2 regions of the Flavobacterium sp. C4GT6 genome follow, and region 2 is predicted to be linked to the other one. Evidence: riboswitches for the same ligand, from Rfam matches in the RefSeq annotation. Region 2 holds a riboswitch; the other holds the start of a gene.
The links. A riboswitch is a leader RNA that binds a small molecule or an ion and turns the genes downstream of it on or off. The one in region 2 is predicted to bind thiamine pyrophosphate.
Positions count from the first base shown of each region.

Region 1: it holds a riboswitch for thiamine pyrophosphate, as region 2 does, so the genes downstream of both, thiM (hydroxyethylthiazole kinase) here and thiS (sulfur carrier protein ThiS) in region 2, are expected to answer to the same signal.

Region 1 covers NZ_JAZGZU010000009.1:50,680-54,100, reverse strand. Annotated here, with positions in the region: gene thiD (bifunctional hydroxymethylpyrimidine kinase/phosphomethylpyrimidine kinase) at 1-264, opposite strand, end outside; gene thiE (thiamine phosphate synthase) at 261-893, opposite strand; gene thiM (hydroxyethylthiazole kinase) at 886-1,689, opposite strand; TPP riboswitch at 1,758-1,850, opposite strand; gene V3Z67_RS11710 (TIGR00266 family protein) at 1,946-2,746, opposite strand; gene V3Z67_RS11705 (sodium:calcium antiporter) at 2,809-3,421, opposite strand, start outside.
Region 2 covers NZ_JAZGZU010000001.1:21,281-24,701, reverse strand. Annotated here, with positions in the region: gene thiC (phosphomethylpyrimidine synthase ThiC) at 1-1,310, opposite strand, end outside; gene thiS (sulfur carrier protein ThiS) at 1,342-1,548, opposite strand; TPP riboswitch at 1,621-1,718, opposite strand; gene V3Z67_RS00080 (efflux RND transporter periplasmic adaptor subunit) at 1,820-3,139, opposite strand; gene V3Z67_RS00075 (CusA/CzcA family heavy metal efflux RND transporter) at 3,146-3,421, opposite strand, start outside.

The sequences.
Region 1 (3,421 bases), on a different contig from region 2:
AGAGGTATGTACCATTCCTATTTTTATGGCATCAGGGCGTATGTCTTCCATAACGGCATCCAGCTGCTGCTCTACAAATTGTGCAGGAACATTATGTATACCTCTTACCCCTGTGGTATTTTGTGCAACCAGTGCGGTAATAACCGACATGCCATAACAACCCAATGCAGAAAATGTTTTCAAATCGGCCTGAATCCCTGCTCCTCCGCTGGGATCGGTACCTGCTATGGTTAATACTATTGGGTATGTATATTTCTCTTTCATGCTGTTTCTATTAAGTTTCGTAATGCCTGAGCAGCCATAGCAGGATTGTCAGCCGCACATATTGCCGACACCACCGCAAGGCAATCGGCTCCTGCCTGTATTACCTCCTGAGCATTTGTTTCATTAATTCCTCCTATTGCTACAAGTGGCTTATTTGTAATACTTTTTATTTTGGCAATCCCCTCCAGCCCCCATTCGGTAACGGTATCGGTTTTGGTTGGTGTAATAAATACCGGACTTACACCAAGATAATCGGCATATTGAATTTCCTTTCCTGTTAGCTGTTCCAAATACTCTACCGAATACCCCGTCATATTACAATCAGGCCATTTCTTTTTAATTTCAGACGGAGGCACATCAGTATTTCCTACATGAACCCCATAAGCAGTACAGTTTACTGCTACCAAAGGATTATCATTTACAATAAGCGGTACCTGATACCTGTCCAGCATTTCCTTTAGCCTTAAGCTGCTTTCAAGAAAATCAGGATAACTTTTGTTCTTCTCCCTTATCTGTACCAAATCGACTCCGCCTTTCACTGCCTGTTCGGCAACCCAAAGCATATCCCTGCCACAGCAGGCTTCTTGGCTTATTACCAGATATAGCTTATATGGAAACGGCTTAGTCATTTTTAATAGTTACTTTTAGATGAGTGTTGAATTCATCTTCGGTAATATTATACAACTTATCCAGCAGATGCATTTGCAAACTACCCGGTCCTTGAGACAGTGGTACGGCAATCTCTCCTGCAATACCCAGTAATGCCATAGCTCCTGCTGTAGCTACAACAGGATTATCAGGTTCACTAGCTACAAAAGCACCAATAAGAGCCGTGGCAGTACAGCCAAGCCCGGTTACTTTTGTCATCATTACATGTCCGTTATCGATAAGTATTTTTTGATTTGCGGAAACAATCACATCGGTAGCACCCGATATGCAAACTACTGCTCCTGTATTTTCGTTAAGCCATTTGGCAGAAGCTATAGCCTCTCCAGACTGATGTGTACTGTCTACCCCTTTTGTTTGTCCTCCGGCATTAGCCAGTGCCATAATCTCTGAAGCATTACCACGGATTACTGCCGGCCTGTATTTTAAAAGTTCAGCTACCGTAGTATTACGAAGATTACTTGCCCCCGCCCCTACAGGATCCAACACCCAGGGTTTACCCAATTGCTGAGCTTTGGCTGCTGCCTTATACATGCTTTCTATCCAGTATTCATCTAATGTACCTATATTTATAATCGTAGCTCCGCAAATGCTCACCATCTCTTCAAGCTCAGCATGTGCATGTGCCATAATAGGCGATGCTCCTGCTGCCAGTAGTGCATTTGCCGTATTGTTCATTACCACATAATTGGTAATATTATGTACTAAAGGGGAATTTTGCCTTAGCTGTAAAACAGATTTCCAAAGGGACTCTCTCATATTTAAGTTTTTTATGGTACGTAAATATGGCTTAAGAGTTTCCCGAAAAGAAATCAGGATATAGAAGTGTATACAGATACGCTTTTCCCTACGCCGGTATAAACCGAATCAGGTTCAAAGGGACTCTCTCAATTCTTTACAGAATACCCCTAAAGCCAGCATCAAATATACATATAGTTATGGTGTGAATAAAGCACTCACTGTTAAAATAAAAAAAGGGCTTAAAAAGCCCTTTTGTATATTATGATAATTATTATTAAAACCTGTTATCTCCGTCAAGCAGATTACCCAATCCGCCCAGTATGCTTCCTTCACCTCTTTGCTGACCTCCACCCTGTGGTGCCGATGCATAAATTCTGCCTGCCAGCCTGCTAAACGGTAACGATTGTATATATACCACACCCGGACCGCGAAGTGTTGCATAAAACAATCCTTCTCCTCCAAAAATGCTGTTTTTAATACCGCCTACAAATTCGATGTCATAATGCACATCTTTAGTGAAACCTACAATACAGCCTGTATCTACCTTAAGTACTTCGCCTGCCTGTAATTCTTTGCGTGCCAGTGTACCTCCGGCGTGTACAAATGCCATACCGTCACCTTCGAGTTTCTGCATAATGAAACCTTCACCTCCAAACAGACCTCTGCCCAGTTTTCGGGAGAACTCAATCCCTACCGACACTCCTTTTGCCGCACAAAGGAAAGCATCCTTTTGGCAGATAAAGCGTCCGCCGTATTTGTTTAGGTCTATGGGTACAATTTTACCCGGATAAGGAGAGGCAAAGCTTACTTTTCGTTTACCGTGGTATTGGTTTAAAAACACAGTCATGAACAGGCTTTCCCCTGTAAGCAGCCTTTTTCCTGCCGAGAACAGCTTACCCATAACACCCTGTGTTTGGTTAGAACCGTCGCCAAAAATGGTATCCATGTGTATACCGGTATCCATCATCATAAAGCTTCCTGCCTCTGCCACTACAGCTTCCTGCGGATCAAGCTCTATTTCTACATATTGCATTTCTTCACCATATATATGGTAGTCAATTTCGTGTGATGTCATTTTCTTTATTGTTTTTTGATTTGATTAATTATTAGTTGTCAAAATACACTATTTGTTACACCCTAACCTAAGTTATAGAGCAGTACAAGGCTAAACACATAGAGCAGGAATATAACCAGTGTATCCCAAGCCATAAATATCCTTTTCTTCTGGTACGGGAATATAAAACCTATAATAGCCACAGCTGTCATCATCAGCACAATAAAAACCGTCATTACATTAATATCGGCAGCATCTTTTAAAAGAAGTCCTTTGGTATATAATATATCGTCTATAAACAGTATGAAGATATTAAAGATGTTGCTTCCTAAAAGATTACCAACAGCCATATCGGCAGACCCCATTCTTACGGCAGCTACAGAAACAGCAATCTCAGGCAGTGATGTAGATACCGCTAAAAACAGTGTACCCACAAACGATTTGCCCAGTCCTGTCTGTTCGGCAATATGCTCGGCAAAAAATGGCAGGGATAATGCAACAACAATAATAATTAACGCAAAGAAAGAATACCTCAAAATAACTCCGCGCAAGGTATACACCTCGGTATGTCCGTTATCGGTAACTTCAATACTATCACTGGCATTTGCTTTTTGATATCTGTATATGGTACGAACCGACATTAAATATAGCACCGCAAAACTGATGCTGGTAATTCCTATTGAATGTGAAAACAGT
Region 2 (3,421 bases):
GCGAGTTGTTTGTCCATATTCTCTTTAATCATGTGCATTGGTACGTGTCCCGGTCCTTCTATAAATACCTGTACATCATGTTTCCATGCTATTTTGGTAAGTTCACCTAATGTTTCCAGTTCGGCAAACTGGGCAGCATCGTTAGCGTCGGCTATAGATCCCGGTCGTAATCCGTCACCCAGTGAGAAAGCCACATCATAAGCTTTCATAATCTCACATATTTCTTCAAAATGAGTATACAGGAAATTTTCCTTATGATGGAACAAACACCACTTAGCCATAATAGAGCCTCCTCTCGATACTATGCCTGTAACACGACTGGCTGTTAGATGGATGTAACGCAAAAGCACCCCGGCATGAATTGTAAAGTAAGATACTCCCTGTTCTGCCTGCTCAATAAGGGTATCCCTGAAAATTTCCCAGGTAAGGTCTTCAGCCTTTCCTTTTACTTTTTCCAATGCCTGATAAATAGGCACCGTGCCGATAGGCACCGGAGAATTACGTATAATCCACTCCCTTGTTTCATGGATGTTTTTCCCGGTCGAAAGATCCATTATAGTATCGGCTCCCCAACGGCAGGCCCATACGGCTTTTTCAACCTCTTCTTCAATGCTCGATGTAACGGCACTGTTACCAATATTGGCATTGATTTTTACAAGAAAGTTACGTCCTATAATCATAGGCTCACTTTCAGGGTGGTTTATGTTATTTGGAATTACGGCACGTCCGGCAGCTACTTCGCTACGAACAAACTCGGGAGTTATTTTATTTTTTGGTGTATTAGCACCAAAGCTGTTACCCGGGTGCTGCTGGCAAAGGTTATTGTTTTCTTTCTCAAAAGCTTCCAGTTTTTGATTTTCCCTAATGGCAATATATTCCATCTCTGGTGTTATTATCCCTTTTTTGGCATAATATAACTGAGAAACATTTGCTCCCTTTTTTGCTTTTAATGGCTTATGCAGGTACTCAAAACGCAGGTTATCCAAACCCGAATCATTAAGACGTTCTTTACCATAGTTTGAAGAAATTTCGGTAAGTTCCTCCACATCTCCCCTGTCCAGTATCCATTGCTCTCTTATTCTTGGCAGTCCTTTCCTTACATCAATTTCTATATTTTCATCAGTATATGGTCCTGATGTATCATAAACCGTTACCGGAGGATTTTTTTCCAAACCTCCGTTTGCCATTCGGGTATCGTTAAGGGTAATTTCCCTCATGGCTACTTTTATAGGGTGAATCTGTCCGTCTACATATATTTTTTTTGAATTAGCAAACGGGGTTCTGGATATTTGATGCTTTTTGTTTTCCATAATAATAGTTTTAAGAATTGGGTATAAAGGATTAACCGCCCTGAGTGGCAGAAATGATTAGGATTTGATATGAAGGATGTAACAGAAAAGAATCCCAGTTGGTTTTTGGGATAACGGTATTGTTTATGGCAACAGCAATACCTTTTTGCTTTTGGGGCGACTCAATATCAAGCAATGCCTGAATAGTAAGCGTTTCCTGTGCAAATTGTTTTTTTTGATTGTTAATGAGTAATTCCATTCGCTCACAGTATATTAGGTTAAATAATATACTTTAGGAATGGCTGCAAAAAAGTGCACAACAGCACTATTAAGAAGTCATCTTACTTTTCCCTACGCCAGTATGAACTGTATCAGGTTCAGAGGGTAAAATCTCAGCCTGCAAATATGCAGACACCCCTAAAGTAGATTACAAATCTATAGTTTTTTTATTAAAACTTACAGTTAGCTCTGTTAAAAAATAAAGCCTCCCAAAAGAGGAGGCTTTATTTCTATGAAGTAGATTTTATTTTTTAATGAGCATGACCACCGCCACCATCACTCTTAATAAGATGGCTCTGAATGTAATAAGCACCTTTAAGTACTATTTTAGCATGGTTGTCTATTTTTTGAAGTACCGTAATCTGAGTATATCCCAACTGAGATGTACCGGTTTTCACCTCTATACGCTGAAAATGGTACATTTCCCCCTCTTTATCATGATCATGACCATCATCATGAGAGTGTCCTTCGGTAGCATCATGGTTATGCGTATCTTCGTCGTCATGATGGTGTCCGTCATCATGAGAGTGACCTTCTTTTTCATCATGATGATGTTCTTCTTCCAAAACAAAAATATACTCCCTTCCGTCTGCCTTTATAATAGCATCATTAGGCAATGCCTGTACTGCCCTTTCTCCTACATCTATAAGCGCATTTACATACATACCCGCAATCAGTTTCTCTTCCTTGTTCATAATATCGGCATGAACGGCAACCGACTTAGTATCGTTTTCAAACGATTTGCCTATGTTGAATATCTTACCCGTAATCTCGGTATTACCTTGATTGGTAAGTACAAAACGAACGTTTTGTCCCGGTTTAACTTTATACAGGTCTTTTTCATAAACTAAAAGATCCACATGCAGTTGAGAATTATCTACAATGGTAAGCAGTGGTTTACCAACCTCTGCATTAGCACCAAGTGTGATATTGATTTCTGTAACATGCCCAGAGATTGGTGCCGTAATTGCCATAATAGAATTTACAGAGCTTTTACTCAGGTTAAGCATGCTAAGCTGCTTATCAAGCGAATTGAATTTTGCCTTTTCGATTTCGTAATCCGACTTGGTACGCTGAAATACCTTTTTAGAGTTTACATTCTCCTCGCTTAATATCTTTTGTCTTTCGTATTCCAGTTCCAGGAACTGCAGATTATTTTTTGACGTAAGGTAAGCCTCCTGCAAACGGGCAAACTCCGGACTTTCCAACACTGCCAGTACCTGACCTTTTTTAACCTCCTCGCCTTCTATCACTTTGATTGCCGTAACAATCCCCGTCATATGTACCGATACATCGGCCTGGTTTTGCGGCGGAAGCTTTGTATATCCGTTGGCATTTATTACTTCGCTCAGGTTTTTCATGGAATAAGTTCCTAACTCAATGTCGGCTGCCTTAAACTGCGCCTCATTAAGTTCTACTTCCTTAACTCCTGTTTCTTCCTCTGCATGATTGTGCGCCTCTTCTGTCTGAGCTTCGTTAGTATGCTCATCATTTGTTTTCTTACCACAGCCTGTAAACAAAAAAGCTGCCGTAATAGTATAAAGGGCTATATTAAGTTGTATCTTTTTCATCTTATGTTACTGATTTAATAGGTATTGCAGGTTAATCACTGCATTGTTGTGGTTGTTAATAGCATTAATGTAGTTTATCCTGATGTTAAGAGCCGTTTCCAGTCCCTGTACATATTCTACATAAGAAATATCACCGTTAAGGTACGCCTTAGACGAATTGTTGGAAATCACCTCTGCATTAGGCAACGCCGTAGTAATATAGTAATTTACAAGCGACTGAAATGTTTCCAACTGATCCATTTGTTGGGTATACTGACTGCTTATTTGTTCCTGCAGGTAATC